Regions from separate parts of the Paenibacillus sp. B01 genome, predicted to be linked through region 1. Evidence: riboswitches for the same ligand, from Rfam matches in the RefSeq annotation. Region 1 holds a riboswitch; each other region holds the start of a gene.
The links. A riboswitch is a leader RNA that binds a small molecule or an ion and turns the genes downstream of it on or off. The one in region 1 is predicted to bind cyclic di-AMP.

Region 1 (7,773 bases):
GAGAATCTCGGCCTTGGTCAGCTTGCCGTCCGCGACCTCGACGATCTCCTGCCAGATCCTCTCGCCGGCCGCTTCCACGTCGAGCGAGCCGTCCAGCATCGGACTGACGTCGACGTCCATGTTGTCCTCCATGAGCGAGAACGTGCGGCCGTTGCCGGTGATCTTGATGACGGGAACGACAGCCGAGCCCGTCGGCGTGCCGCGGCCGGTCGTGAAGCAGACGATATGCGCGCCGGCCGCCGCCATGCCGGAGACGCATTCGATGTCGTTGCCGGGAGAATCCATGAAATAAAGTCCGCCCTCCGGCAGCGGCTCGGCGTATTCGGTGACGCCGAGAATCGGGGACGTGCCGCATTTGCTGATGCAGCCGAGCGACTTCTCCTCGATCGTCGACAGCCCGCCGGCGATGTTGCCGGGGCTCGGATTGCCGCCGCGCATGTCGGCGCCCATCCGCTCCACCTCGCGCTCAAAGCGGCCGACGATCGCGTACAGCCGCTCGCGCACCGCGGCGTCCGGGCAGCGCTCGGCAAGCACATGCTCCGCGCCGATGATTTCCGTCGTCTCGCCGATGACGACCGTGCCGCCCTCGCGGATGAGCCTGTCGGCCGCGGCGCCTAGCGCCGGATTGGAGGCGAGTCCCGAGGTCGCGTCCGAGCCGCCGCATTTGACGCCGACCTTCAGCTTGGACAGCGGCACCGGCTCCTGCCGCAGGCGCATCAGGCCCGCCTGCAGCTGCCGCGCCAGCTTCGCGCCATGCTCGATCGCCTTCACCGAGCCGCCGACGCTCTGGATGTCGAACCATTCGACCGGTTTACCGGTAACTCGAATGGCGTCGGCCAGCTGCTGCGGATCGACCACCTCGCACCCGAGGCTGACGATCAGCACCGCGCCGACGTTCGGGTTCGCCCCCGTCCCCGCCAGCACGCTGAACGTGCGGTCCTTGTCCGCCCCGATCTGGCTGCAGCCATGCGGATGCGGCACGGCGACCGCGCCCGGCACGAGCTGCGCGATGCGGCTGCACACCTGGTTCGAGCAGATGACGGTCGGAATGATGAGCAGATGATTGCGGATGCCGATGTCGCCGTTCTCCCTTCGGTAGCCCATGATCGCAGGGGCTGCCTGGCTTGCTGCCGCCTGATCTGCGGCTTGGCTTGCCGCTGCCTGGCCTGACTCCGTCTGATCTGCCGCTGCCTGGCCTGACGCCTGCCCTTCCGGTTCCCTCATGCTTTTCCTCCTCCTGTTCCAGCAGCCGCGCCGGCCTGGTCGCCGCGTCCGCGGATGCCCTCGATGTTGTGCACATGGACGTGGCGCCCCGCCTCGATTGCCGTCACGGCGCGGCCGATCACTTCGCCGTACTTGCGCACCTCGCCGCCTGCCGCTACGGCCGCGATCGCGATTTTGTGGCCGAACGCGACCGGCTCCGCGACGACGACGCTTCCTTCCCGCCCGCCTGTCTTGTAGCGGATCGTCTCTCCTGCCGCCACATCCCGCAGCGCGGTCGCGACATGGTCGCGGACATCCATGACGATCGCGTCCGCTCCCGCTTCCAACGCATGCTCCATGCCTTCTCCTCCTCTTTGCGCCGGCAGACGACTTGGATCGGCTGGCCGCGCTCCTCGATTTGAGTTATCGGTAACTCAAATGTAAGCGACCTCATGCTTGCTGTCAATAGACCGCATTGGCTACAATGATTGCAGCTTGTAAAAAGGGAACGGAGGAGCTTCATGGTCACCATCTACGACATCGCCCGCGTGGCCGGCGTCTCCGCCATGACAGTGTCGCGGGTCATCAACGATACCGGCCGGATCAGCGAAGCGACGAGAAAGCGGGTCCGGCAGGTGATGGAGGAGCTGCAGTACGTGCCGAACTCCAACGCCCGCAGCCTCGTCCTGCAGAAGACGAACATCCTCTCCCTGCTCATCGCCGACATCGCCAACCCGTTTTATACGACGCTGGCGCGGGGGGCGGAGGATGCGGCCAAGCGGCTCGGCTATAGGCTGCTGTTCGGCAACAGCGACGAGGATTACGGCAAGGAAAAGGACTATGTGGACATGATCCTCTCCACGCGCGTGGACGGCGTGCTGTTCGCTCCGGCAGGCGACGGCTCCGCCCCGCATCTGCGGCTGCTGGAGCAGCACCGCATTCCCTATGTGCTGCTCGACCGGGACGTGCCCGGCATCCAGGCGGACCGCATCCTCGGCGAAAGCCGCGACGGGGCGCGCCGGCTCGTCGAGCATCTGATCGGACTCGGCCACGAGCGCATCGCGCTGGTGAACGGATCGGAGGACGTCTCCACCGCGCGCGAGCGCCATGCGGGCTATCGGGACGCGCTCAAGCTGAACGACCTCCCGTATGACGAGACGCTCGTCCGCCATCTCGACTATTCGGACGGCTTCAATCCGAGCGATCTCGACCCACTGCTGGCGTTGAGCTCCCCGCCGACGGCCATTTTTGCCGCCAACAACTTCCTCGCGCTCGGCGTCATCCAGTCGCTGCGCGAGCGCGGCCTGGCCGTGCCGGACGATCTGTCGGTCGTCTGCTTCGACGATCTCGGCTTCGCCAGCATTTTGAGTCCGTTCCTGACGGTGGCCGCGCAGCCGGCCTATCAGTTCGGCGCGCTCGGCCTGGAGCGCCTCGTCGACCGGATCGAAAACGGCGACGGCAGCGGCCCGCGCACGCTCATCCTGCCGGCGGAGCTGATCGTGCGCTCGTCGAGCCGCAAGCGGGAGCGGTGAAAGCAGCTGCACGGTAGGCCTGGAGCCTGGAGCGGCGCTGCCGTTCGCGAATCCGAGCGGCGAGAAGCCGCGGCTCTGCCGTTCGCGAACCCGAGGAGCGAGAGGCTGCGGCGCCAGAGGCGGCCATGCGGCAAGGGGCTGTCCCGACGTCCGTTTTACGGATGCCGGGACAGCCCCTTGTTCCTTTCTGTCCGCGAGCGAGGCTTCTAAGCGCTAACGAAACGACTGCGCGGGCCTATGAGCCATGCGAAGCCTCTAGTCGAAAAACTCCATATGCGGCTTAGTCTGGCGATAATAGGCCATCCGGTCCGCCAGCGTGCCGGTATGGAATTCGAACTTGTGGCCGTCGGGGTCTGCGAAGTAGACCGAGCGCCGGTCACGCTCGTCCCGCTCCCGTCCCGGCAAGATGTCCGCGCCGATGATCCGCAGCCGGGACACCGCCTCGTCGAACTCCTCCTCTTTAATGGAAAAGGCGATATGGGTATAAGACAGACGGATCTCCTCGCGCGGGAGATCCTTTTCTTCGTTCAAGGCGAGCCACAGACCGTCCAGATCGAAATAAGCGGTCGACCGTCCGCGCACGAGCAGCTTCGCGCCGAACGCCTCCCGGTAGAACGCGATCGACCGCTCCAGCGACGAGACGCTGAACAGCAGATGATTAAGGCCTTACAGCTTCATGATGGACTCCTCCTCCTGTATCGCCAACGGCTCCCCTGCGGGTCCGGATGCAAAGTCCCGGCAGCCAAGCTGCCGGGACTTCAACGACCATGCTTATTCTTCGCCGGCGACGTCCTCGCCGTCGTCCTCGCCGATCATTTTGCTGTAGTCCTCGCCGGTGACGACGCGGCGGGCGGTGACGTACCGCTTGGCGTAGTAGGAATCGCTCAGCTTCGTGTAGCGCACGCCCTTGCTGGAGGCGTGGGCGAACTTGCCGTCGCCGACGTAGATGCCGGCATGCGAGATGCCGCGGCCGCTCGTATTGAAGAAGACGAGATCGCCGGGACGAAGATCGTCCTTGTCCACTTTGGAGCCGACCTGAGCCTGCGACTTGGACGTGCGGGGCAGCTTGACGTCGAACTGGTTGAAAATATGGCGGACGAAGCCGGAGCAGTCGAAGCCGGCTGTCGTCGTGCCGCCGTATTTGTAAGGCGTGCCGATGACTTTTTTGATCGCGCTGTCGAGATCCGGCGTATTCGCGAACGCGCTGCTGCTGAACGTCAGAAGCAGAACCAGGCCAAGCATGGACAGGATGACTTTCTTCACAAGTTGCTTCTCCCTTCGGATGCCTACGAAGTTAGCTGTGGGTTCGGTTGAAGGTTCCCTAGAATCCTCTCTTGCAAGATTCATTCACCCGGTATGGTTCCCCCGTTTTTCTTCTCGAAAATTCGGCATGATGATTCATCATTTTTATTAAAGGTTAATATTCGTAGTTTTTTGTCGAATCCCTGCCCGGGAATTATTAGAAGTCCCTCATCAAATCCCTTACTTTTCTCATAAATCAGCCTAGGCCCTTCTGCTCATATCATCGAATGGACGCGATTTTCGCCCCTGTCCTCCTGCCCAGAGGAAGAAATGGATATTTCCCCCTGCCATTCTGAGAAACTATCCTTTAAGCGGTATGAATTTAATAGGATAATAGTGGAACTCTTCGAGTGAAAGGAGGCCGCCTGCCGAATTCCGCTTTTTTATCCTACTTTTGAAAAGGAGGACTTTCATGTCCGCAAAATCCCGCACTTCCACCCCCCGCTTCCAGGCTTTGCGCGCGCTGCTGCTCGCCGTGTTCCTGATCGGCTCGATCGTGCCGGGCTCGCTCGCCGTCCGCACCGCACATGCCGCCGATGCCTGCACCGGCGTCTCCGCCTGGTCGGCCTCGGCGATCTACACCGCGGGCCAGAAAGCCGTGTACAGCAGCACGCTGTACGAAGCGAAGTGGTGGACGACGAACGAGCGCCCCGACCTGTCCGGCCCATGGGGCGCATGGAAATCGCTCGGCGCCTGCTCGTCCGCTCCGACTCCGACGCCGACCGTCGCGCCTACGCCGACTCCGACCAAGACGCCTTCGCCTAGCGCGACGCCGACTCCGACGCCCGGCGCTCCGGGCGGCAAGATTACCGGCGCCTACGTCGCCGACTGGCATTTCCCGAACGTGAGCACCGTGCCGGCCGAAAAGCTGACGCATGTGTTCTACGCCTTCGCCGACGTGGCCAACAACGGCGTGAGCGGCGGCGACGCCTCCAAGCTCGCCCAGCTGACGACGCTGCGCAGCAAAAATCCGAGCCTGAAGGTGCTCGTCTCCGTCGGCGGCTGGGGCCGCTCGCAAGGCTTCGCCGGCGCGGCCTCGACCGACGCCAGCCGGACGGCGTTCGCGAACAGCACCCTTTCCTACATCCGCGCCAACAAGCTGGACGGCGTCGACATCGACTGGGAATACCCGGCCGCCGGCGACAAGCAGAACTATACGCTGTTCATCCAAAAGCTCCGTTCGGTGCTCGACGCAGGCAGCGCAGCGGACGGCCGAGGCAGCAACAAGTACCAGCTGACCGCCGCCGTAGGCGCTTCGGACTACGGCCTCGGCAACATCGACATCGCCGCCGTGCAGCCGTCGTTCGACTTCCTGAACGTGATGACCTACGACATGCAGGCCGGCTCGGGCACGCATCATACGGCGCTTTACAACTCCTCGCGCGCCAGCTACAGCGTCGACACCGCCGTCAAGCTGCTCAAGAGCAAGGGGCTGCCCGCGTCCAAGCTGGTCATCGGCGGCGCGTTCTACTCCCACGGCACGGCCGACTATACGTACGACGAGCTCAAGGCCGGCTTCATCAACAAAAACGGCTGGACGCGCCAATGGGACGATACGGCCAAGGCTCCGTATCTGACGAACAGCGGCGGCGGCTTCCTCAGCTACGACGACACGCAGTCGCTAGCCGAAAAGGTCAAGTACCTGAAAGCGAACAGCCTCGCGGGCATCATGTTCTGGGAGTACGGGCAGAACTTGGACGGCGAGCTGCTGGGAGCGATCCACACGGCGCTGAATTCCTGACCGCCTCGCCGGCATGACGGCAGGCGCGGAGAAATGCCGCTGGTCCAAACGGACCTGCGGCATTTTCGCCTTTTCGCCTGCCGCGGCTCGCTTGACGCGCGGACGCATCGTCTCCGGCGGCTTGCCGCCGCTCGTTTTTCTCCCAAGCGCCTGCCGCAGGTGGACAGCGCCGCCCGTCCGCTTTACGATGGATTCATTCAGCATGGAGGAAGGGACGGCGCATATGGCGAGAAACGAAGGCTACGGCATCTACGGGTTCCGCTTCCAGGAGAGCGCGGAGCTGCCGCTTTGCAGCCTGTTCGCGGTCGGCCGTGAGGCGATCGACTCGACGGACTACGACTGGGACGGGGAGAAGCGGACCGACGGCCCGCTCCTGCTTTTCCAATATACGACGAGCGGCGAAGGAATCTACGAGAGCGGCGGCGAACGCCGGCTGTCGGCGGGAGAAGCCTTTTTGACGGAAATTCCCGGCCGCCACCGCTACCGCTATCCGGGAGGAAAGGAGCCGTGGGAGTTCTATTTCGTTCTCCTCCGGCCGACGCATGCGCAGGGCTTGTGGGACTACGTCAAAAGCAGGACCGGCCCCTTTCCCCGCCTGTCGGCGGACAGTCCGCCGATCCTGCTGCTGCGCGATCTGTTCCAGCGCGCCAGCGCGGGCGGAATATCCGATCCGTTCGTCGCCTCCTCCTGCGTGCACGCCTTTCTCGTCGAGCTCTGCCGCTGGGCGTCGACCGGCGCCCGTCCGGAGACGGACTGGCCCGCTGCGATCCGCGAAGCGGCCGACTGCATGCGGACGCGCTATGCCGACATGATCAGCCAGCATGAGCTGGCCGACCGGGTCGGCTTGTCCCGATTCCACTTCGTCCGCAGCTTCGCCCGCCATGCCGGCGTGACGCCGGCGCAGTACCTCGCCCGCGTGCGCATCCAGAAGGCCGTGGAGCTGCTCGGCTCGACGGACTGGAGCATCGAGCGGATCGGCGCGGCTGTCGGCTACAGCAGCGGCAGCTATTTCATCAAGGCGTTCCGCAGGCTGACCGGTCGGACGCCGGGCTCGTTCCGCCTGGGCGGCGAAGGGCTTCCCTACAGCCGCATCTTTTTCGACTGAGCCTCTCGGAGCAAGACAGCAATTTCATGCTATTGCCTGCGTGAAATTGTCGTAGTTGGCGCCGGGACGCGTCGAGTATAGTTCAAGAAAGAACGCTGCTTGATGCGAAAACAGGAGGAAACGATGAGCCATCTGAACCTCGCGCCGACCCCGCCCATGGGCTGGAACAGCTGGGACTGCTACGGCGCAGCCGTCACCGAGCAAGAAATCCGCGGCAACGCGGAGTACATGGCCGAGCGGCTGAAGCCGTTCGGCTGGGAGTACGTCGTCGTCGACATCCAGTGGTACGAGCCCGGAGCGAGCAGCTCCCTCTACCGCAAGTTCGTTCCACTGGAGATGGACGGCCATTCCCGCCTGATGCCCGCCGCGAACCGCTTTCCTTCCGCCGCCGGCGGCAAAGGCTTCCGTCCGCTGGCCGATTACGTGCACGGGCTCGGCCTGAAGTTCGGCATCCACATCATGCGCGGCATCCCCCGCCAGGCAGTCCATGCCGCGTCCCCGATCCTCGGCAGCGAGGCGACGGCGCGCGACATCGCGCATCCGAACTCGATCTGCCCGTGGAACACCGACATGTACGGCGTCGATCCGCGGCACGAAGGCTCGCAGGCGTACTACGACTCGCTGTTCGCGCTGTATGCGGAGTGGGGCGTCGACTTCGTCAAGGTCGACGACATCGCCGCGTCCCGGCTGTACGGCGCCCATCTCGAGGAGATCGCGCTGATCCGGCGGGCGATCGACCGCTGCGGGCGGCCGATCGTGCTGAGCCTGTCGCCCGGACCCGCGGCGGTCGAGCAGGCCGAGCAGCTGAAGGCCGGAGCGAACCTATGGCGCATCACCGACGACTTTTGGGACCGCTGGGAGCTGCTGCTCGACATGTTCGACCGCTGCGA
Region 2 (7,773 bases), 3.9 Mb from region 1:
CCAGCTTCTCTCCCCGGCCCGTCGCCAGCGCCGTCCCGCCCGTCACGCAAAAGGGCACGTCCGAGCCGAGCTCCGCCCCGAGGACCGCGAGCTCCTCGTCCGGAATGCCGAGCCGCCACAGCCGGTTCAGGCCGCGCAGCGCCGCCGCCGCATCGCTGCTCCCGCCGGCCAGGCCGGCCGCGACGGGAATCTTCTTGTCCAGATGGATGTAGACGCCCTTCTTGACGTCATAGCGCTCCTTGATCAGCCTGGCCGCCTGGAAGGCGAGGTTCTTTTCGTCAAGCGGTATGTACCCGGCTTGGCTGGAAATGATGATGGCATCCCGCTGCAGCTCTTCCATCTCGAGCCGGTCGGAAAGGTCCACCATCGTCATGATCATCTCCACCTCGTGGAAGCCGTCCTCGCGCTTGCGCAGGACGTCCAGCAGCAGATTGATCTTGGCCGGCGCCTTCTCGTAGATTTTCATGTCGTCCGATCCACCCGTTCGTTAGATAAACTGCATCTATTATAGCATCCGACCGGGAGAAAAGCGAAAAGGCGGCCCGCCGCTGGACGCGTCCGGATCCGCCTCGTTCCTGCTATCGCTGCTGGCGCGAAGCGGCCTGCTCCGCCATTTGGATGGCCCGCTTCACCATGTTGCCGGCATCCTTCGCCTTGATGCCGCCCCAGCCTTCCTGCTGGACCGTATCGTAGAAGCCCAGATCCTTGGCCAGCTCCACCTTCAGCTGCTCCGACATCGTGCTGCGCCTTCTGCGGCTCATGCTGCATGCCTCCTTTTCGCTCTCAGGTGCGGACGGCAAGCTCTTGCCGCTATCGCCCTCCGTAGTATGAGGGAACGCCCAGCCGAGTATGCGGAGGAAAAACAGCCAAAAAAAACGCGCTGGCAGCGGCCGCGCGCGAAGGTTTCCCCGTGAAACCTGATCTATTCGTCAATGCAGCGGGTTGATCCGCACCTGACCTTCGTCATTGCAGACGGTAACCTCGACCGAGTCCGTCAAAATATCCGCATAGCTGTAGGATACCCGCTTGAATGCGTGCTGATCCTGGTCAAGCTTCACGATGAAAACAGATGGGTAGGTTTCTTCCAAAACACCAGAACGTTCAACCGTCTTGCGCCGGCCTCCATTGGCCCGCAACATGATCTTGGCTCCAATATGAGCTTCCATGCTGCGCTTGATTTCCGACAAAGCATTTCTAGCCATTGGCACTACCACCTCTTTCCTTGTCCATTATAGCCCAAGAAGGATGGCAATGTCAAATAAACGAAAATTATATCATCGTACCAACTTTAGTGTCAATGAATATTTTTCGACTTTCTCAAGGCGCAAGAGCGGGCTTTCACCCTCCCATATAATAAGGATTCGGCTTGACCTGCTTGACCTCGATCGGCTTCGGCAAGCCGACCCGATAGCGTCCCATCGTCTCGATGCCGCCGACGCCATCGATGCCCGAAATCGTGCCGTGGATGACATCCGGCAGGTTCACGCATTCGCGGATCGACGTGTAGCTCGCCTTGATCGCGATGTAGACCGGATCGAGCGCATGGATCAGGATGCGGCCGGGCGAGCTGGCGAAGTTCGCTCCGGACTGCAGCAGCGCCTCGTAATAGGACTGGCAGGCGCCGGCCACGACGACGAGGTTGTCGCGGTTCTTGTCATATTCGCGGGCGACGTGCACCGCGTTGACGAAGTTCTGCGAGTTCTTGTAGCTGCCGATGCTGTACAGCTCGCTGCGGCCCGGCGTCTTGAGCAGCCCGTCATGGCCCGTGATGACGACGATGTCCGGCTTGACCTGCGGGAGCAGACGATAGAGCAGGTCCGCCATCTGGTTCTCCGCCACGTGCAGCCCTTGAGCAGGCACGTTCATCTGATTGTACAGCTGCATGCTCTTGCGCATGTAGTTCGCATCTCCATCGAGATGCAGCACCTTGCCCGGCAGGTCGAAATACGCATGCTTCTCTTCCGGTCGGTAGTCGAGCTCGCTGGCGAAGGCATGGTCGATGAGTTCCGCGCTCATGCGCCGGTTCGAAGCCTTCACCTTGCTTCTCAGCGATTTCGTGACGCCCAGCTCCTCCGGGTTCGCTACCTTCTCCAGGTCGGCGAGCGGCGCGTCCGCGAGCAGACGGTAATCCGATCCTTTAAGTATGGCCGTATCCCCATAAACCGCCTCCACCCGGAAAAGCACGTCTCCTCCATAGGATCGCCGAACGACAAAATCCCCAGTTTCCACTGTGCCATCACCTCTAGCCTCAGCCTATGGGCAATGAGGGCGAATGGTGACAGCCGGATCGGAAACCGGGGGGTTCAAATCATCAGGTCAGGCTTGCTTCAGGCCTTCCCGCTCGAGGGCCGCCGCGAGCGCGGCATACTCCGGCAGCGAGAGCGTCTCGCCGCGGCGCACCGGGTCGATGCCCGTCTCCTGCAGGACGCGGGTCAGCTCCTCGCGCCGGTTTTTGCCGAGCCAGGACGACAGGTTGTTGTGGATCGTCTTGCGCCGCTGCGCGAAGCACGCCTGCACCGTGCGGAAGAAGAAGTCCTCGTCGGCCACCTCGACCGCAGGCTTGTCCCGCATCGCCAGCTTGATGACCGCCGAGTCGACGTTCGGCTGCGGGATGAACACCGTATGCGGCACGATGCAGACCAGCTCCGGCACCGCGTAGTACTGCACCGCCACGCTGAGGCTGCCGTAGGCTTTGGTGCCCGGCTTTGCCGCCATCCGCTCGGCGACCTCCTTCTGGATCATGACGACGATGTTCTCCAGCGGCAGCCGCTGCTCGAGCAGCTTCATCAGAATCGGCGTCGTCACGTAATAGGGCAGGTTGGCGACGACGCTGACCGCGCTCGTCTCCGCGAACTTGTCGCGGAACAGCTGCTGCAGGTCGAGCTCCAGCACGTCGGCATGCACGACCGAGACATGCTCCTCCGCTCCGAGCACCTCCTGCAGGATCGGGATGAGGCGCTGGTCGATCTCAACCGCGGCGACCGCTTTCGCCTGGCGGGCGAGCTGCTCGGTCAGGGCGCCGATGCCGGGACCGATCTCGAGCGCGCCTTTCGTCTTGTCGAGCCCTGCGGCCGACACGATCTTGTTCAGGATGTTCGGGTCGATCAGGAAGTTCTGGCCCAGGCTCTTCTTGAAGGAGAATCCGTGCCGCTCGATGATTTCCTTCGTCCTTCTCGGTGTCGCTACATCGGTCATGATCCGATTTCCTCCTTCATCTGCTCCAGCGCCTCGCGGAATTCCTTCCGGCTGATCCGGAAGCTTGCGCAGCGCTTCATGAACTGCTTGCCGTTGCAATAGCCGATGCCGAGCCGATTGCCCATGAGCAGCCGGCGCCGCGCGGCATCCGGATGGACGAGCAGCCCCGCCTCCATCAGATCGGCATGGGTGATTTCCGCCTCGCCCGCCGCTCCTTCCGTGCGCACGGTCGCAAGCGCGCGCCGCACCGCCTCCGGCGAAGCGTTCTCGACGCCGATGTCGCCGCGGTAGAGGGCGTCCTCCTGGGGCAGGAACGCATGCTTGCAGCCCGGGATCCGCTGCGAGACGATTTTGCGGATGCGCTCGCCGGCATGGTCGGGGTCGGTGAAGATGATGACGCCCCTCCGCTCCATCGCCAGCTCGATCCGGCGCAGCACCTCCTCGCCGATGGCCGAGCCGTTCGTCTCGATCGTATCGGCCTCGACGGCCCGCTTGATCGCCGCCGTATCGTCCTTGCCCTCCACCACGATGATTTCCTTGATCACTGGCTTGTCTCCTTTGATTCCGCTTGCTTGCGACAGGGTAAAAGATTACGACTAGCTTTAACCCTTTCGATGCCGCTTACTCCTCGCATATCCCTTATAAACGCCCAAAACGGGCCGCTGAAAGACAGCGGGCCCGCTCGCAAAAGATCAGCTCAGCTTCGGCTTGGTCGGTCCAAGGACATAGACCGTATAGCCGCGCTTCTTGCCGAATTTCTTCACGTAGGATTCACTTTCGTAGAACACATCGATTTTTTTGCCGTTGATCGCTCCGCCCGTATCTTCGGCGCGGCGGAAGCCGATCCCTTCTATATACACCCACCATCCCATCGGGATGACATCCGGGTCGACTGCAATGGTGCGCCCTTCGGAAACTTTGGCTCCGGAGGCGGTGATGCCGTAACCGGGATCGCCCTTGGATTTGCCTGTCGAGGCGAATCCGGCGGTATACGCGGTCAGGGTAACGTTAGTGAGCACTTTCTTGGCTTTGAGATTGAGACCGGATTTGGTCAGAGCAGTAGTTGGAGATGAGGATGCCGCGGTCAGGACCGCCGGCTTCGGTTTAGGCTTTTCCTTGGTTCCCACCGCCACGATTTTGCTGACGGCTGGTTTTTCCATGGATTTGGCGAGCAGAGTCTGTGTGACCAGTTTGCCGTCCTGGTACACCTTTTCGAAGGTTTTGACGAGTTGGCCGTTCTGGCCGGCCTTCACCATTTTGAGCTGCCCCTTTTCCAAGGTAGCGTCCTGCTTGCGGACAACGGTGAACGGAATGTCGTGCGTGGTCTTGACTTGCTGCTTGTCGATTCTCATGACGCGGATCGTCATGTTGGCTTTCAGCTTGCTTTCGGAGCTTGGGAATACTTTATCCTGCTCCCGTACGGCAATATTGGATTCCCCGATCGCCGCTTCCACGGTCTTTTTGGTGGTATTGACCTGCAAGGTCTTGCCGTCGGCAAGAATCGTCACCGGCACCGCCTGGTCGATCACGATGCGGTCGCCTTCCTGGAGCGCGGCGCCGAGCGGGATGGACAGCTCGTCATACGGTCCGACCGCGATCGCCTGCTCCTCCAGCAGCTGCTGGAGCGAGGAATGGCTCGTGCTTATGATTTTTTCTTGCCCGTTCAACACCAGAGAGACGCTTTTTTCCGACGTCCCTTTCAGCAATACCAAAAACATGAAAGTCATTGCGAGTGAGATCGTTATGCTAAGGACAATCAAACGCAGGTTGTCATGCTTCCATCGCCATTGGAAAGACTTGCTGGATGATCGTTGTACATGGGTTTCCTTTAAAGGGATAGCGCCCACTTCTTCGGTCCTCCTTACATAGCCCCGCCGCCTCGTGTTACGCATGATAATTCAAGACGCGACTATTTGGTTTTGTACGTGCCGAGCAGCACGCCGCTGGCCGCCTCGCCTCACCTCCACCGTTAACCCTATGTCGACGTATAATTCATTATTCAAACAAAAAGAAGCCGTCGACAGAGGATCTGTTTCGTGGCTTCCCGGGTTGGTCACGATCAGGTGGAAGTGGAGCACGAGGTTGATCTCTCTTATATGCGCTTACGAGGTTAGCTGACGGGTTCGGGCAAGAGAGCTGCCCTATCGGCTCAAGGACCCTGCTCGTGGTCCCGGCGAATTCACCCCTGGAAAAGCACAGCTTGTCTGGCGGTCAAGCGTCAACCCTTCGGTATGTACGGCTTGCGTCCCTTCTGCTGCGATGGTTCCCCCGCTCTCCCCGTCCGGGGAGATTAAGCGAATGATGAAAATCCTGCATCACTCAAAGCTCTGTGTTGAATCATACCGTTTCCTTCAAGCGATTGTAAAGACACGATAAAATCCTTTGAGACCCAAAATCGAGGGTTTTCTGGCGATGGCAGGCGTTTTCACCAAGGAAAGATCAATTTCTCTCGTCTGGAAGCCTTTTTTCAGCCGAAATCACGTCGTTTTAAGAAATTTGGAAACATTTTCTTGCATTTGCAGAGGTGATGGAAACGATTTCTTCAACAGTTCTTCCTTTTATTTCCGCCGCCGTTTCGGCTACGAGCGTGACGAACGAGGACTCGTTTCGCTTGCCCCGATGGGGGTGCGGAGCGAGGTATGGAGAGTCCGTTTCAAGGAGCAATCGATCCAGCGGCACTTGCGCGAGCACCTCTTTGGGAACCCTTGCATTTTTGAAGGTGACCGGCCCGCCGAAGGAAATGTAGAAGTTCATGTCGAGGCATTGCTTCGCCGTTTCCCAGCTGCCGGAGTAGCAGTGCATGATGCCTCCGACCTCGGCCGCCTTCTCCTCCCGCAGGATGCGGACGACATCCTCATGGGCGTCTCGATTATGGATGACGATCGGCTTGCGGCATCGCTTGGCGATCGCGATCTGGTCGCGGAACGCCTGCTGCTGAACCTCCTTCGGAGAGGTGTCCCAATAATAGTCGAGCCCGATCTCTCCGAGCGCGACGACCTTCGGATGGCTCATCAGCGACTCGACCCAGGCGAGATCGCCCTCGCGCAGATCGGCCGTGTCGGTCGGATGCCAGCCGACGATGGCATACACGAACGGATACGTTTCGGCAAGCTCCAGCGTCGTCGGGATCGTTTCCCGATTGAAGCCGACATTGAACATCAGCTCCACGCCTGCTTCCCGCGCGCGCTGGATCGCCTCGGCGCGGTCGTTGTCGAATTTAGGTGAGTCCATATGGGTGTGCGTGTCGATGATTCCTTTCATGGTTCGACTCCTTTCATGCCTCGCCGCCTCGCTCCAAGCCCAGCCGGGCCCGCGTCCGCGGCTGCAGCTTCTGCCGGATCCGTCCGGCTGCTTCTTCATCATAATAAAGACGGTAATGGCCCCGGTGCATGCCTGTAATGGAAGGAACGACATCGGAACGCAGCGAGATCTCCGTCACCGCTCCGCTCGGCTCGAGCAGCAGGATCGGAGGCTTGCCTCTTCCGCCTTCGGTCAAGCCCTCGGCCGCCGAACGATACACATGATAAGGAAGATCGTAAGGAAAATCAATTTCGAGCTCATACCCCGGGTCCATTCCGGCCGCCGCCAGCTCCTCGAAGCAGAGCTGCGCCTCTGATTCATGCTCTTTTTCGAAGGTTATATATTTGTACAATCTGCGATGTAGAAACCGGGAGCACAGCTGCGCCAGCAGCTTGTCCTCCTCCTCCGTCCATGCCGCGAACGCCGTCTGCACGAGCGCCTCGTCGAGCTTCAAGTAGGAGACGACGTCGAGCCTTCCTTGGAACAGCTTGACGATCGGATCCGGGATCCACCTGAACGGATAGCCCGAGCGGCACAGCTCCTGCGCACGGAGCAGGATCTTGCGGAGGATGATCTCCGAGCTGCGGGTCACCGGATGGAAATACACCTGCCAGTACATCTGATACCGGCTCATGAGATAATCCTCCACGGCATGCATCCCGCTGCCCTTGACGACAATCCGGCCCTGATGAGGCCGCAGCACGCGCAGAATCCGATCCAGATCGAACATGCCGTAGTTCGCGCCGGTAAAGTAAGCGTCCCTCAGCAGATAATCCATCCGATCCGCATCCATCTGGCTCGAGACGAGATTGACGACGATCGGCTTTTCGTAATTCTTGCGGATCACAGAAGCGACCTTGCGCGGAAAATCGGGCTCCACCGTGCTCAGAAGACGGTTCACTTCCGTCTTTCCCTCTATTATATGGCAGCTCCATTCCTCATGGTCGAACTCCATGACTTCTTCGATCGAGTGGGAGAACGGTCCATGGCCGAGATCATGCAGCAAAGCCGCGCACAGGCAGAGCAGCTTCTCCTCCCTCGGCCAGTCCGGGTACTCGCTCCGTTCGAATTGCGAGATGATGCGGCGGGTGATCTCGTACACGCCGAGGGAATGGCTGAACCGGCTATGCTCCGCTCCGTGAAAGGTCAGGTAGGTCGTGCCGAGCTGGCGGATTCTCCGCAGCCGCTGAAACTCCGGCGTATCGATCAGGTCCCAGATCAGTTGATCTTGCACGTAGATGTATTTATGGACAGGATCCTTGAATACTTTTTCCTCTT
Region 3 (7,773 bases), 3.7 Mb from region 1:
CTGGGACATTCCGGCTGGGGCAGTCCGGCTGGGGCCGTCGGGCTGGGACCGTCGGGCTGGGGCCGTCGGGCTGGGGCAGTCGGGCTGCTCAGAGGCCTCGGCAAAGAGCCGCTCTTTGGCCTGGAGCGGGACCTCGCCGGCAGGCTTGTCAGGCATCCGCTTCACCGTGAATTCTAACGACGCGTCATCTCGTTAGACGCCATAAAATAGACCTACGAAAAACGTAACGACTCCTCAACTTGTTAAAATCGAATTCGGGCCCAGAATCAGAGCGAAATAGACCTGACTTGGCGTCTAACGAGCTGATTCGTCGCAAGAAATCGCGAAACCCTCTCAAACCTCTTCTTACGATCTGATTCGTCGTTAGGCAAACTCATGCTTGACGCCGCCCCTACCCGGAATGAAAGCTAGCAGCCGTCTAATCTCGTTTCAGCTGACCTGCTCCAGCGAGCTTGCAGCCGCCAGCCGGATGGTCCTGACCACGCATGCCGTTGGCCAGGCGGTCCAGATTGGCCCTGAGCCCCTGTCGCCCGCCTTCTGGCACGACAACAAAAAGAGGCTGACCGGAGACATCCACCTCGGTGGACGTTCCGGCCAGCCTCTTTGCATGCGGTGCAGCAGCGCCATGCTCGACACTGGCGGGCAATCCGTCAGCTGCCAGCTGCTCAGGCAGCGCAAGCTGAGCCGCAGCTCCCGAGCTTGCGTTGCATCGGCGGCACTTGCGATACATCAGCAACGCCCGCGCTTGCGTGGCATCGGCAGCACTTGCGATACATCAGCAACGCCCGCGCTCCGCGCTTGCGTTGCATCCGCAGCGCCTGCCGCTTCCCCTGGCTTCGCCGCTCTACCCGTTATCCCGGCTCCCGCCGGTCATGCCGCTCCATCATCCGGCCGCCGGCCGGTCGCCCTGGTCCGTCAGCCGACGCGCCTCCGGCCGGTCCTGCTACTCCGCCAGATGATCCTTGAGCGCCTGCGGCGAATGCTCCCACCACTCGGCGTTGTGGGAGATCAGCAGCTCGCGCAGCACGGCCTTCTCCTCCGCCGACAGCTCGTCCAGCACGAAGCGGCGCTTGATCGCATAGTCGAGGTTGTTGACATGCTGGGCGAGAATCTTCCAGCCGCGGCGCGCCTCGGTGTCGACGAGCATCGGACAGGCGGTCGCTCCCGCATAGAAGGAGCCCTCCTCGTCGCGGTCGACCGCGACCCAGACGATCCACACCGGACGGCCGTTCGGCACGTTCGCCTTGTCGGGGCTGAACTTGATCCCCTTCTCCACCTTGCTCTTGGCGTGCATCGCGCCGTTGTCGATGTAAGCCTCTCCGCCGTCGATGATGACGGAGGAGACGCGGCTGAGGTCGATCGTGCCCGCGCCGAAGCCGCGATGCTCCTTGTTGCTGACGACGTTCAGCGACAGCGAGCGCTTGCCCTTGGCCGGCTGCGCGTCCGCGGCCGGCGTTCCTTGCGCGCCGTCCGGACGGCCTGCTCCGGCATCGCCCTCCGCAGACGCCGCTTCCGCCGCGCCCTCCGGACGCTTCGCTTCCTTATTCTCTTCCATGCCCCGCTCCCTTCCATGACTTTCCGTGTCCAAAGACAAGCCATCTATGGTCCGAGCCCCCGCCCGCACGCCGCTCCCGGCGTACAAGCAGGGGCTTGTATTCGATATTTTTCATTTTAGCTAATAATCCGGCAAAAGCAAACATATAGATGGCTTACAAGCTTGTCAACGGGAGGGAACCGGTTCATGACCTGTCGCCGATCATACAAACCTTTTCTGCATGCAGCCCTGCTGCTCGCCCTCTTGCCGCTGCCGTGGGCCGGAACGGGACTGGCCTACGCGGAGCCTGCCGCCGGACAGGCCGCCACGCCCGCAGTCGAAGCCTCCCCGGCTCCCGCCCCCGTGTCGCAGCCGCTGTCCCAGCGCGTCACGGACTACCAGATCCAGGTCAAGCTGAGCGGCAAGACGCTGACCGGCACCGAGACCGTCACGTGGAAAAATCCCGGCAAGAAGACCGTGTCGGACATGTACCTTCATCTGTATCCGAACGCCTTTCTGTCGGACGAGACGACGTTCATGAAGGAGTCGGGCGGACGGCTCCGCGAGGACAAGGCGACCGAGGCGAGCCGCGGCTACATGCGGCTGGAGTCGCTCAAGACCGAGGACGGCGCGAGCCTGATGCCGCGCGTGCACTTCGTCCAGCCGGACGACGGCAACGAGAGCGACTACACGCTGGCCAAGCTCAAGCTCCCGCAGCCGGTCGCGCCCGGCGAGGAAGTGACGCTGCACATCGGCTTCAGCGTCGGCCTGCCGGAGGTGTTCGCGCGCATGGGCTACTCCGGCAGCTTCGTCATGGCCGGCCAGTGGTTCCCGAAGATCGCCGCCTACAACACCGCGTCCGGCTCGCGCCCCGAGGGCTGGAACGCCCATCAGTACCACGGCAACTCCGAGTTCTACAGCGACTTCGGCCTCTACTCGGTCAAGATCGACGTGCCGGCCGGCTACAAGGTGGCGGCGACCGGCGTGCAGACGAAGCCCGCCGAGGCGTCCAAGGACGGCCAGACGTTCACGTTCTACGCCGAGGACGTGCATGACTTCGCCTGGTCGGCCTCGCCGGACTTCCTCTACAGCGAGGAGGCGTTCTCCGCGCCGGGCGTGCCCGGCGTGCGCATCAAGCTTTACCTCGACCCGCTCCACAAGAAGCTGGCCGAGCGCTACATGCATGCGGCCAAGTCGGCTCTCGCCAAGTACTCGCAGTGGTACGGCGCCTATCCCTACAGCACGCTGTCGATCGTCGTCCCTCCCGCGGCCGCGAACGGCGCCGGGGGCATGGAGTATCCGACGCTCGTGACCGCCTTCGGCGCCGATACGGACAATCCCGGCTACAGCCTCGAGCGCACCGTCGTGCATGAGATCGGGCATCAGTACTGGTACGGCATGGTCGCGTCCAATGAATTCGAGGAAGCCTGGCTCGACGAGGGCTTCACCTCCTACTCGGAGGACAAGATCATGGAAAGCGAGTACGGCGTCGAGCCGCGCACCGCGCTGGAGGCGAGCTACGTCACCGATCCCGCTCCGCTCAAGCTGCTGTCCTGGTCGTACGGCTCCCATGGCCGCTACGCCGACAACGTCTACAGCCGGGCGAAGCTCGTGCTGACCGGCATCGAGCAGCGGACGGGACCGACGATGATGAACAAGATCCTGCGGACGTATTTCAACCAGTACAAATTCAAGCATCCGACGACGGCCGACTTCAAGCGGGTCGTGGAGCAGGTGACCAAGGACAGCTGGGACGACTACTTCAGCCAGTTCGTCTATGGCGGCCAGACGGCCGACTACGCGGTCGACTCGATCCGCGTCTCCCCGCTGGAAAGCGGCGGCGGCAAGCCCGGCTACGAGTCGCAGGTCGTCATCCGCCGCCTCGACGGCGTATACGGCCCGGTGAACATCCGCTTCCGCTTCGCCGACGGACGAACGATCGAGCGCATGTGGGACGGCGTGGAGGCCGACACGAGCTTCAAGCTGACCTCCTCCTCCCCGCTGCTGTGGGCGGCGGTCGATCCGGATCGGCTCAACGTGCTGGACAACCGGCAGATCAACAACTTCCTGCGCGCCGAGGCGCCGGCGGACCAGCGGGTGCGGATCAGCCTCGGCATCGTCAAGGCGCTGGAATGGCTCGCAGGAGCGTTCGCCTGGTGAGGGCGGCGGAAGAAAGGAGCGTGATCCCGTGTCCACCTATCTCAAGCAAGGCTGGGGGCTGACTGTCAAGCATCTGCCGATCGCCGCCTTCCTGTTCCTGTACCGGCTGCTGTGGGGCTTCTTCCTGTACCGGCTCGTCGACTCCGTCGTGCGCCCGCTCGTGCAGCGCTATCCCGGGGCGGACGGAGCCGCCTCCGGCGCAGACGCGATCTTCTGGGCGGAGTCGCAGTTCCGGCTGCTCAAGACGGATCTGGCCCATCCGTATCTATGGCTGCTGGGCGGACTGCTGCTCGCCCGCCTGCTGCTCGGTCCGCTGCTGAGCGCCGGACTCGCCTACTCCGTGCGGCATGCCGCGGAGTCCGGAGCCGAAGGAGGCACGCGCTTCCTCGAGGGCATCCGCGTCTGCTGGAAGCCGTTCATCCTGCTCGCTGCCGCCGAGCTGACGCTCGCGCTCGCTCCGGCCGTCTGGCTTGCGCGGGAGGGCTTCCAACGCTTCCAGCACTACAGCTCGCTGCCGCAGCTGGCCGCGGACGCGCTGCCCTGGGCCGGAGCGTGGCTGCTCTGGATCGGACTGCTCCATGTGCTGATCCTCAGCCTGCAGTTCGGCGCGGCAAGCGGCCTGGGCGCAGGGGCGAGCTTCCGCCAGGCGCTGCGCCGCCTGCTGCCGCTGGCAGGCGTCAGCCTCGTCCTGCTGCTGCTGTCGGGCCTGCTGCAAGCCGGCGTCAGCGCTGGGGCGATGGCCTGGGCCGGCCTTGCCGCCATCGTCATCCAGCAAGGGTATCATTTCGTCCGCACGCTGATCGACGTCTGGATCCTCTCCGCGCAGTACAGCTGCTGGTCCGACAAGCCAGATGCCGGAGGACGTCAGGTTAGTTGACAAATCCGAATGTCCATCCTATAATTGTGTAAATTCTCTGACAATTTTGTCTTGTTTTTCGGACCCGAATGCGGTGTATATAACATCCAGGCCGGCCGCGCAGCGCCGCCCCGGCACCGCCCCGCGAACACCAAACCTTCATCTGCCGATGATCGTACGATCATCATCCGCAGCTTTAATGGAGCATAGAAGCCATCGAATGCAGGACATGCTAGAGGAGAGTTTCATTTTAGAGAGAGAGGAAAGATTGACCATGACCGAAAAAATCTACGCCTACTACGAGCAGCTGCATCAAGCGACCGGCGATCTGCTGGACCGCGCCGGCGCCTACCGGAACGCGCAGGAGCTGGAAGCCCTGCAGAGCGAGCACGCCCGCCTGCGCCCGGAAGGGCTCGATCTCAGCGAGGCCGCGCTGACCCGCCTGATGGGCATGCGCACGAAGCTGCTCACGTTGATGGAAAACTCGCTGTACACGGCCTGATCCCCCGATTCGGATCGCTCCGGCGCGAACGACGCGCCGACCGCAAAAGCGCCCCTCGCGGGGGGCGCTTTTTTTCGATGCGGCAGAGCCGAAGCGGCCCGCCGGCAGAGGCGTCGATTCGACTCGAGCCCCCGAAGCAAGCGCTGTCATTTGTCTCTTTCAACATGAGAATTATGAGAAAATGTCGGGAAAGGGAGGAAAATAGCTTAAAGAAAAGAATACCACTTCCAGAAGCAGTTCAAACATGCCGAGTTCCATGACTATGGAAACGGGGGAACCATCTCAGGGTGAATTGATTTCGCCCTCCTCGCCGCAAGGCAGGAAGGCCGAGAAATCATAGGGAACCTTCAACCGAACCCCACAGCTAACCTCGTAGGCTCTGGAAGGAGCACTTCAGCTTTGAAGAAGAAAGCCGCAGCAATCGCACTCGGACTTGCCCTGCTGTTCTCGGCAGGCGCGCAAAGCGCATCGGCAGGATCCAAAATGGACGGCGTCATCAGCGACGTCATCGGCACGCCGTACAAGTCGGCGGGCACCACCTCGAAAGGCTTCGACTGCTCGGGCTTCACGTCCTACGTGTTCAAGCAGTTCAAGATCACGCTCCCCCACTCGTCCGCGGCTCAATCGGCCATGGGCAAGAAGGTCGCCAAAGACGACCTGAAGGCGGGAGATCTCGTGTTCTTCAATACGAGCGGCAAGGGCGTCTCCCATGTGGGCGTCTACGTCGGCGACGGCAAGTTCGCTCACGCTTCCTCAAGCCGAGGCGTGACGATCAGCGAGCTGAGCGAGTCCTACTACGCCAAGCGCTATATGTCCGCCCGCCGCGTCATGGACGACAAGACGTTCGAGAAGTACGCGGACGACGCTGCCGACCAGCCGGACGGCGGTCCGGACGTCGATTAAAAGCCTTTCGAAGCCGGACGAGCAGACCGCAGCAAGCCTCCCCTCGGAGCGCCTGCTGCGGTTTGTTTGCATTCCGGCAGGGTAGTACGGAAAGAGCATGATCGGCCGCGGCCGATCCAAGGAGGCAAGGACATGTATCTGTTCATCCACCGCAAGGATCTCCGAGCGGGCGATCTGCGCGCGTTCGACTACGCCGCCAGCCTCGGCATGCCGGGCATCCATGCGCTGATCCTCGATCCGGCGCAGCTCGGGAACGGCCGCGCCGAGTCCCATCCCGGACGGCATTTCCTGCGGGCAGCCGGGATGCTGCAGCGGGATTATGCGGCGCAAGGGGCCGAGCTGCAGCTGCTGCACGGCGATCCCGCCGACGTGCTGGACGACCTGCTCGAGCGGGAGCCGATCCGCGAGGTCGTCGTCACCGCCGACCATACGCCTTATGCGCGGCGGCGGGACGAGCGGCTCGCCGCCGTCTGCCGCAGCCGGGGCGTGCGCTGGACGGCGCTGGAGGACGTGCCTCTCGCCGATCTGGACGCGTTCCAGGAGCAGACGGGAAGAAAAGAGCCGTACCGCGTGTTCACGCCGTTCTACCGGGCGTGGAACGGTTATGTCCGCTCGCGGCTCGCGCCGCCTCCGGCCGTCGCTGCCGGCGGCCTGCCGACCGCCCGGCTCTCCGGCGGCGGCAGCTGGAGCGTGCCGGGCGAGCTGATCGGACTGCTCGCGGCCGCCGTGCCGGAGGACGAGCGCCCCGAGCGGCAGCTGGAGCGGTTCCTCGGCGGCAGCCTGCAGGCGTACGAGGAGCTGCGCGACCGCTACGCGCTGGATGCCGGGAGCGGCCTCTCGCGCTGGCTGAACGTCGGCGCGCTGTCGGCCCAGCGCGCCTACGGCCTCGCTCTGGATGCCGCCCGGACCGAGGACGGGCGCGAGCCGCTTGCCTTCGGCGGAGCGGCCGGCTGGCGGGCGGACGCCGCGAGCCAGCTCGAGCTGGCGCTGCCGGGCAGCGGCGAAGGCCCTGGCTCCGCGCCGCGCGATCCGTCGGCCGCGGCGGCGCGCTCCGGCGCGGAGAGCTGGATCCGCCAGCTCGCCTGGCGGGAGTTCTACCTGTACCAGGCGCGGTTCGACGCGGACTTTTTCCGCTATGAGGAGCAGGTCGACCTGTCCGGCCTGACGGAGCGGCATGCGGAGGCATGGCGGCAAGGCCGCACCGGCATCCCGCTCATCGACGCGGCGATGACGCAGCTGCGGACGACCGGCGAGCTGCCGAACCGGCTGCGCATGATCGCGGCGATGTTCCTGTGCAAAAACCTGCTGGCGCCGTTCACGGCGGGAGAGCGATGGTTCCGCGAGCAGCTGCTCGACTACGACGCTACGCTGAACCGCGGCGGCTGGCTGTGGAGCAGCTCGCTCGGCTTCGACGCCGCTCCGTACTTCCGCATCATGAATCCGGTCGTCCAGTCCAAGCGCTGGGATCCGGACGGCGCCTACATCCGGCGCTGGCTGCCCGAGCGGGCCGGATGGTCCGCCGCCGCCGTGCACGAGCCTTCGCCGCAGGCGGTCGTCGACCTCAAGGCGTCGCGCGCCCGCGCCATCGAGACGTACAAGCGGCTGCTCGCGAAGCCTTCCCGCCCGCTCGATCGTCTTCATTAGAACATAGACAAGGCGCAACCAAGACTACGCCAGCGAAGGAGACGCACATGGGAATGCCTCGACCGACACCCGCCCCCGCCCGGGCAGACGCCCGCGCCGCCGTCCGGCGCAAGCCGCGACGCAAGCGGAGCCCGCTGGGCGGGCTGCTCATCGTCGCCGGACTGGCCGCCGGGA
Region 4 (7,773 bases), 1.5 Mb from region 1:
GCCGGTCGCCGCCAGATTGTAGACGACGCCGCAAAGCAGCATGAGGACGAGGCTGATGCGGAGACTGCTGGCGAATAGCTGCATGGTCGGTTCATCCTTTCGAGGTTCGATTGTTCCGTCGATCGCCCGCATCCGCTTATACCATCCACATGACGGCAAGGTCGATCAGCTTGATGCCCGCGAACGGCACGATGACGCCGCCGAGGCCGTAGACGAGCAGATTGCGCCTCAGCAGCGCGGCGGAGCCCTGCGGCTTGTAGGCGACGCCCTTCATCGCGAGCGGGATGAGCAGCGGGATGACGATCGCGTTGAAGATGAGCGCGGACAGGATCGCCGACATCGGCGAGTCGAGCCGCATGATGTTGAGGACGTCCATCTGCGGGATCGCCGCCATGAACATCGCCGGGATGATCGCGAAATACTTGGCGACGTCGTTCGCGATGCTGAACGTAGTCAGCGCGCCGCGCGTCATAAGCAGTTGCTTGCCGATCGCTACGACCTCGATGATCTTGGACGGATCGGAGTCGAGGTCGACCATGTTCGCCGCCTCCTTGGCCGCCGTCGTGCCGCTGTTCATGGCGATGCCGACATCCGCCTGCGCCAGCGCCGGCGCGTCGTTCGTGCCGTCCCCGGTCATGGCGACGAGCTTGCCCTGAGCCTGCTCGCGCTTGATGACCGCGATCTTGTCCTCCGGACGGCTCTCGGCGATGAAGTCGTCGACGCCGGCCTCCCGGGCGATCGTCTGCGCGGTCAGCGGATTGTCGCCGGTGCACATGATCGTGCGGATGCCCATCTGGCGCATCTGCTCGAAGCGCTCCTTCATGCCCGGCTTGACCGTATCCTTCAGGTAAATGAGGCCGACGATCTTCTCGTCCACCGCGACCGCGAGCGGCGTGCCGCCCGCCGAGGCGATACGGTCGCTTTTCGCGTCCAGATCGCTCGGAACGTCGCCGCCCTTCTGCCTGGCCCACGTCTTGACCGCGTCGACCGAGCCCTTGCGCACGCATCGTCCATCTGCGAGATCGAGGCCGCTCATCCGCGTCTCGGCGCGGAACTCGATCCACTCCCCGCCCTCGGCCAGCGCCGGGTCCGCCGACAGCCCCATCTTGCGGGCCAGCTCGACGACCGAGCGGCCTTCCGGCGTCTCGTCCTTGACGGAGCCGGCGAGCGCCCACTCGGCGACGGCCGTCTCGCTCCAGCCGCCGACGGAGACGAACTCGCTCGCCATCCGGTTGCCGTACGTGATCGTGCCCGTCTTGTCGAGGATGATCGTGTTGATGTCGCCGGCCGCCTCGACCGCCTTGCCCGACATCGCGATGACGTTGAACTGCGTCACGCGGTCCATGCCGGCGATGCCGATCGCCGACAGCAGGCCGCCGATCGTCGTCGGGATGAGGCAGACGAGCAGGGCGATCAGCACCGGCACCTCCAGCTTCACCCCGAGGAAGCCCCCGAGGAACGGCAGGCTCGCCACGACCATCAGGAAAATAAGCGTCAAGCTCGTCAGCACCGTGCTGAGCGCGATCTCGTTCGGCGTCTTCTGCCGCTTCGCTCCCTCGACGAGAGCGATCATGCGGTCAAGGAACGACTCGCCCGGATCGCTCGTCATGCGGACGCGGATCGAGTCGCTGAGCACCTTGGTCCCTCCGGTAACGGAGGAGAAGTCGCCTCCCGCCTCCTTGATGACCGGAGCGGACTCGCCGGTGATCGCGGACTCGTCGACGGACGCGAGTCCCTCGATGACCTCGCCGTCGCCGGGAATCCACTGGCCGGCCTCGACGCGCACGACATCGCCCTTGCGCAGCTCGCTCGCCGGCACCTCCTTGAGGCCCGCCGAGCCGCTCTCGCGGAAGGCGACGACGTCGCGCTTGGAGCGCTTGAGCGAGTCGGCCTGCGCCTTGCCGCGGCCTTCCGCCAGCGCCTCCGCGAAGTTCGCGAACAGCAGCGTCACCAGCAGGATCGCGGCGACGACGACGTTGAACCAGGCCGGCGTGCCGCCCCCGAACGCATCCGGGACGACGGCGAGCAGCAGCGTGACGGCGAAGCCGATCTCGACGACGAACATGACCGGGTTGCGGACCATCACCCGCGGATCCAGCTTCAGGACCGATTCCTTCAGAGCCTGGCGGACGATCGGTCCGCCAAGCGTCGATCTATTTTGGCTCATGGCTAGCTCTCCTCTTTTCTGTCCGTTCGGCTATGGCTTCAGCGTCAGCTGCTCGGCGATCGGCCCCAGCACGAGGCTCGGGAAGTACGTCAGCGCGCCGACGATGAGCACGGTGCCGAGAAAGACGGCGCCGAACGTAGCCGAATCGGTGCGGAACGTGCCGATCGTCTCCGGCACGGCCTTTTTGGCGGCGAGCGAGCCCGCGACCGCAAGCAGCGTGATGATGGAGACGTACCGCCCCAGATACATGACGATGCCGGTGCTGAGGTTCCAGAACGGCGTATTGTCGCCTAGTCCCTCGAAGCCGGAGCCGTTGTTGGCCGCGGACGACGTGAACTCGTAGAGCGCCTGGGTAAGGCCATGGTAGCCCGGGTTCGAGATCGTATCGGGATAAGCATAAAGAGCGGCGGCCGTCGGCAGCAGGATGAGCGCCGGCTGCACGAGCAGCGTCAGCGCGATCAGCTTCATTTCGCGACCCTCCAGCTTCTTGCCGAGAAACTCCGGCGTCCGGCCGACCATCAGGCCGGAGAGGAACACCGCCATCAGCGCGTACAGCAGCACGTTCATGAGGCCGACGCCGGAGCCGCCGAACACGGTGTTCAGCATCATGTTCATGAGCGGCACCATGCCGCCGAGCGGCGTGAACGAGTCGTGCATCGAGTTGACGGCGCCGGTTTCGGAGGCGGTCGTCACGACTGAATAGAGCGCGGATTGCGGCACGCCGAAGCGGGTTTCCTTTCCTTCCATGCTTCCTTGGCCGGAATCATAGCCGAGCGCCGCGATCGCGGGGTTCGCCTCCTGCTCGGCCGTCAGCGAGACGCCCAGCATGACGACGAATAGCAGCGCCATGGAGACGAACAGCACCCGCCCCTGCTTCGGGTTGCCGACGAGCTTGCCGTACGCGAACGGCAGCGCCGTCGGCACGAGCAGCATGAGCAGCATCTGCAGCAGGTTGCTGATCGCGTCGGGGTTTTCGAACGGATGCGCGGAGTTGACGCCCATATGGCCGCCGCCGTTGTTGCCGAGCTCCTTGATGGCGAGCAGCGAGGCGACCGGACCGCGCGCGATCGTCTGCTCCCCGCCCTCCAGCGTCTGCGCGGCGGCAGACGGCTCCAGCGTCTGCGGCACGCCGAGCGCGACGAAGACGAGCGCCAGCACAAAAGCGATCGGCAGCAGCACCCGCGTGATCGAGCGAACGAGATCGACGAAGAAATGGCCCATCGGCTTGCCGGCCAGCCCTCTCATGAACGCCATCGCCGCGCACAGCCCCGTCGCCGGCGAGACGAACATCATGAACACGATCGCGATCATTTGGGACAGATAGGATAAGCCGCTTTCGCCGCTGTAATGCTGCAGGTTCGTATTGGTCATGAAGCTGATCGTCGTGTTGAACGCGAGCCGCGGCTCCATGTTCGCGATCCCGCTCGGATTGAGCGGGAGATAGGCTTGCGTGCGGAAGACGGCGTAGACGAGCAGCAGCATGACTCCGTTGCTGACGATCAGCGCCGCGGCGTAGGCTTTCCAGCTCTGGCTTCCGGGGCGGATGCCCCCGAGGCGGTAGATCAGCCGCTCCGCCGGGCCGAAGACGCGGTCGAGGCCGGTCGGCTCCAGGCTGTAGGCCCGATAGAGATACAGTCCCGCCGGCTTGGCCAGCAGCAGCACGAGCAGCAGCGTGATTGCGATGGATAGTCCTGCCATCATGGGAGGTGGCTCCTTCTTGGGTCAGAATTGGTCGGGGTGAAGCAAGACGTAGACGAGGTAGAGGAACACGGCCGCGACGACAACCCACAGGAGCGCGATCATCGTTCCTCGCGTCCTTCCTGCGCCTGCTTGCCGCACCAGGCGAGCAGGCCGAGCATCGCGGCGGTCAATCCGATCAGCAAGGCGAGCATGCCGATATCCATCATGTGAATGGCTCCTTTTCCTTGTCTTGGCGGGCTTCGTCCTGAATGAGGTAAAAGACGTCCTGCCCGTTTGTATGAATGACATAATCCGCTCCGAGCGACTTGTAGACGCCGCCCGAGCCGCGGCCTTGCGTGACGACGAAGATGCTGCGGCCGGTCCAGCCGCGGAAAATCTGCACATAGCGGCAGCAGAGAGCGAGGCTGCTCTCGAACAGGTAGACGTTGCCGCATCGGCATTCAGGCGCCGGATTGCGGTCCTTTTCGGCCGTATCGATTTGCATGATTCGACCTAAGCCGAGGCGCTCCAGCCGCTGCCTTTCGCGGCGGCTGTTGACGACTGCGGCGCAAGGAATCCGCATGCGCTTCAGCTGCATCAGGAAGCGTTCGCCGGCCGCCGTGGCCGGCGAGACGAGTATCGTTTCGGGATCGAGATCCATGGTGGTTCTCCTTCGGGTGGCGAGGGCGGCGGACGGCTGCGGACCGGGATCCGCTTCGGAAAAAAGCGCGCAAAAAACCACAGAGGCAGCGGCCCCTGTGGTCTTGGTCAGATCACAAGCGTCATCATCCTCTCTCCCGATCGGAGCACGGCGCGCTATGGCGCGCGCCGCCTCCTGCGCTTACGAGGTTAGCTGTCGGATTCGGACGGTGAGAGTCGCCCTACCCGAGGCAGACGGATTCCATGGATCCGCTCCCCCGGGATTCACCCCTGGAGCTGCGGCGGCCGACTCTCACATCGGCGGCCGCAGGCTCCGCTTGGTTCCCCCGTTTTCCATTTCGGAAACTCAGCGTTGTCAAAAGCTGGTCTGGCTAGCTGAGACGAATCTTACACCCGGACTTTTCGGAAAGTAAAGCCGGGCCAGCGGCGAAAATCCGGCCGCGATCGCGCTTGTCGAGCAAGAAAGGCCGATCGATCTCCATTTCTCTCTCTGAATCTCGCTCATTCTCTCGAATTCATCTCGACGCATGCCAAAAACCCGCCTCCATCGCCGATTTCATTCTCGGCAAACGAAGGCGATGGTCGCGCTTACATGAAGCGGGACGGCTGAATTCCGCCTGCGCCGCCTTTTACAGACCGCCCTCTCGTCGCGTAGGATGAGCAGCAAAAAAAAGTGAAGGAGCAATTGCCATGCCCAAATCGGAACACATCCTCGTCTGCCTGTCGTACGGCCCGCACGGAGAGCGCCTCATCCGCCGCGGCGCCGAGCTTGCCGCGGCGGCGGGCAGCCGCTTGGTCGTCCTGAGCGTGGTGTCGGACGTCGAGGCGGCGCCCGGCTCGGCGCAGGAGGAATGGCAGCGCGTCTGGCGCGACGCCGCGGCCGAAGCAGGCGCGGAATTCCGGGCGGTGCCGTCCGCAGGCCGCAAGGCCGTCGACGTCATCGCCCATACGGCGATGATCGAGCGCATGACGCAGATCGTCGTCGGACAGCCCGTGCCGACGCGCTGGGAGGAGCGGTTCCACGCCTCCTTCGTCGACGCGCTGCTGCGCCGGATCGGCCAGACCGATCTGCATGTCGTCGCCGTGCAGCGGCTGGACGAGGAGCTGGAGCGGACCCATGAGCGCGGCGTCCGCGTCGCGGTCGCCGCGCGGGACGGCGGCTACGTCATCCAGAGGACCTTGGACAAGAATGGATGCTCCGGCGTCTTTTTCCGCAGCCGCGATACCGAGTTCGAGCATGGCCTGCTGAAGCTCAAGGACGGCAGCAGCCGCAGCCGCGCCTTCAAGGTGCGTCACGGCGCCGTCGTCGATCCCGAATTCCCGGCCTTCTGGCGGAGCAGAAGCTAGGGCGTGTTTGCATAACCCGAAGCGGGATTGCAAACACGCCCTAAGGAGACGTTTTTACGCGATTTTTATTTGGCAGACCGGGTCGCCGGGCGTAAGATCAGCTTAACGAATCCATCCAGCCCGTGAACTCCAGCTCGTCGTACCGGTAGAACTGATCCAGAATCCGCTCGCGATCGTCGAGGAACAGCCCGCCCGCGACCTCCGACACGAGCTTCGGTATCGCATGGCGCATGCCCGACAGCGCGGAGGCGGATAGGCCGCAGCTGATCATCGCGGAGTAGTTGAACGTGTGGAGGCCGTGCAGCCGCGACGCGCCCTCCTCGTCCCGGCTCGTGAAGGCGAAGCCCGGCGTCAAATACGGATGGGCGTCGAGCACGGGGCTCGCGATGTCCGCCGGCGCCTCGTACCGGTCGCCCCAGCGGGCGATATGGCGCTCGACCAGCCGCAGCTCGGGACGCAGCGCCGGGTCGGTCAGCAGCCCGGTGCTGACGACGAGGAAGTCGAACGCCTCCTCGCCCTGCGGCGTCGTCACGACGGCCCGCTCTCCTTCCGTCCGCACCGCGAGCCAAGGCGCTCCGACGTGGAGCCGGAAGCCCGGCCAGGCGGCCGCCCGCTGGAACGTGTCGTTCGTCGGCGGCTGGTTGTGCTTGAAGAAATGCGCCATGACGGCGTACTTGTCCTCGTCGGACAGCCGCGGGAAATGCTCGATCATGCCCGAGTGCTCCATCTGCCGGATCGGATTGATGCGCGGCAGCTCCGGCCGGCGGACGAATACATGCGCCTCCGCGACGCCCGCGGCCAAGGCGAAGCTGGCGTTGTCGAACGCCGACGCGCCTCCGCCGAGCACGGCGATCCGCTTGCCGCGCAGCGCCTCGAAGTCAATCGCCTCGGACGTATGCGCGTACAGCTCGCGCGGCACATGGCGCGACACGAGCGGCGGCACATGCCACTCCCCGCCGCCCTGGATGCCGGTCGCGAGGATGACCTTGCGGGCGAGCAGCTGCGGAGCCGGCGCGCCGGGGCCTTCGAGATGGAGCCGGTAAAGGCCCTTCTCCAGCGGCTCGACGAGCGTCAGCCGCGTCTCGTTGACGACAGGCAGGTTCAGCACCCGGCGGTACCAGCGCAAGTAGCTCATCCAGTCCCCGCGCGGAATTTTGTCGATCGCCTCCCAGCCCTCCTCGCCTGCCTGCGCCTCCCACCAGGCGCGGAACGTGAGCGACGGAACGCCGAGATCGATGGACGGCAGATGCTTGGGCGTGCGGAGCGTGTTCATGCGAGCGTACGTTTCCCACGGTCCTTCCTTGCCCTCCGGATTCTCGTCGAGGATGATGACGTTCGAGACGCGTTCCTTCATTAAGGCAAATGCGGCTCCGAGTCCGCTCTGGCCGCCGCCGATGATGGCGACGTCATGCACATGGCCCTCGTCATGGCTCCTCGGCTGGACCCAGCCCGCCCCTCCGAAGGCGATATAAGACAGGTCCCGCTGGACCTGGGCGTTCAGTTGCTCTAGGCTCATCCCGCATCGTTCCTTTCTGCTGTTCCGCTTGCCGGCCCGGCGGCTGGAGGTCAGACTATCTGCCGCATCCGATTCGTCTTTTTGGCGACCAGACCGTTTCAGCCCTTTATCGCGGCTCTCAATGTCTCCTTCATGTTATATTTTATTACATGATGCGTAAAGAGTTGCGGAAAGAACTTGTAACTCGCCGCCTTCGATTTGTGCCCGTTGACAAGAGCGGGACGATCCTGCTGATGGCCGATATCGCTTTGCGCAGCAAAAAGAGCCGCGCAAAGAGGGCGGCTCGGAGCTTGCCATCGTTCCTGATTCCAGCCTCTTATCGACGGTCATAACGGGCTCAGCTGCTCAACTCCTTCGTTTCGACTCCGTCTCACGAGAGTCTCACGCTGGCGGCCTCGACTGC

Region 2: linked by a shared signal. The riboswitch ahead of GE073_RS00140 (resuscitation-promoting factor) and the one ahead of GE073_RS16900 (C40 family peptidase) in region 1 are both predicted to bind cyclic di-AMP.
Region 3: linked by a shared signal. The riboswitch ahead of GE073_RS01090 (C40 family peptidase) and the one ahead of GE073_RS16900 (C40 family peptidase) in region 1 are both predicted to bind cyclic di-AMP.
Region 4: linked by a shared signal. The riboswitch ahead of GE073_RS10385 (hypothetical protein) and the one ahead of GE073_RS16900 (C40 family peptidase) in region 1 are both predicted to bind cyclic di-AMP.

Annotation. Positions count from the first base shown of each region.
Region 1 is NZ_CP045802.1:3,917,618-3,925,390, forward strand. Features, by position in the region: gene GE073_RS16880 (UxaA family hydrolase) at 1-1,104, opposite strand, end outside; gene GE073_RS16885 (UxaA family hydrolase) at 1,221-1,562, opposite strand; gene GE073_RS16890 (LacI family DNA-binding transcriptional regulator) at 1,725-2,735, shown strand; gene fosB (metallothiol transferase FosB) at 2,991-3,389, opposite strand; gene GE073_RS16900 (C40 family peptidase) at 3,507-3,998, opposite strand; cyclic di-AMP (ydaO/yuaA leader) riboswitch at 4,003-4,136, opposite strand; gene GE073_RS16905 (glycosyl hydrolase family 18 protein) at 4,450-5,778, shown strand; gene GE073_RS16910 (AraC family transcriptional regulator) at 6,002-6,883, shown strand; gene GE073_RS16915 (glycoside hydrolase family 27 protein) at 7,007-7,773, shown strand, end outside.
Region 2 is NZ_CP045802.1:25,593-33,365, reverse strand. Features, by position in the region: gene ispE (4-(cytidine 5'-diphospho)-2-C-methyl-D-erythritol kinase) at 1-466, opposite strand, end outside; gene GE073_RS00165 (small, acid-soluble spore protein, alpha/beta type) at 579-761, opposite strand; gene veg (biofilm formation stimulator Veg) at 930-1,202, opposite strand; gene yabG (sporulation peptidase YabG) at 1,339-2,229, opposite strand; gene rsmA (16S rRNA (adenine(1518)-N(6)/adenine(1519)-N(6))-dimethyltransferase RsmA) at 2,317-3,195, opposite strand; gene rnmV (ribonuclease M5) at 3,192-3,740, opposite strand; gene GE073_RS00140 (resuscitation-promoting factor) at 3,888-5,042, opposite strand; cyclic di-AMP (ydaO/yuaA leader) riboswitch at 5,280-5,502, opposite strand; gene GE073_RS00135 (TatD family hydrolase) at 5,683-6,456, opposite strand; gene GE073_RS00130 (HD domain-containing protein) at 6,470-7,773, opposite strand, start outside.
Region 3 is NZ_CP045802.1:239,582-247,354, reverse strand. Features, by position in the region: gene GE073_RS01110 (YwhD family protein) at 944-1,555, opposite strand; gene GE073_RS01105 (M1 family metallopeptidase) at 1,742-3,694, shown strand; gene GE073_RS01100 (hypothetical protein) at 3,723-4,571, shown strand; gene GE073_RS01095 (hypothetical protein) at 4,825-5,052, shown strand; cyclic di-AMP (ydaO/yuaA leader) riboswitch at 5,288-5,446, shown strand; gene GE073_RS01090 (C40 family peptidase) at 5,452-5,955, shown strand; gene GE073_RS01085 (cryptochrome/photolyase family protein) at 6,088-7,599, shown strand; gene GE073_RS01080 (M15 family metallopeptidase) at 7,653-7,773, shown strand, end outside.
Region 4 is NZ_CP045802.1:2,427,358-2,435,130, reverse strand. Features, by position in the region: gene kdpC (potassium-transporting ATPase subunit KdpC) at 1-84, opposite strand, end outside; gene kdpB (potassium-transporting ATPase subunit KdpB) at 137-2,167, opposite strand; gene kdpA (potassium-transporting ATPase subunit KdpA) at 2,198-3,865, opposite strand; gene GE073_RS26050 (potassium-transporting ATPase subunit F) at 3,890-3,970, opposite strand; gene GE073_RS10385 (hypothetical protein) at 4,071-4,508, opposite strand; cyclic di-AMP (ydaO/yuaA leader) riboswitch at 4,671-4,869, opposite strand; gene GE073_RS10380 (universal stress protein) at 5,198-5,854, shown strand; gene GE073_RS10375 (FAD/NAD(P)-binding protein) at 5,952-7,370, opposite strand.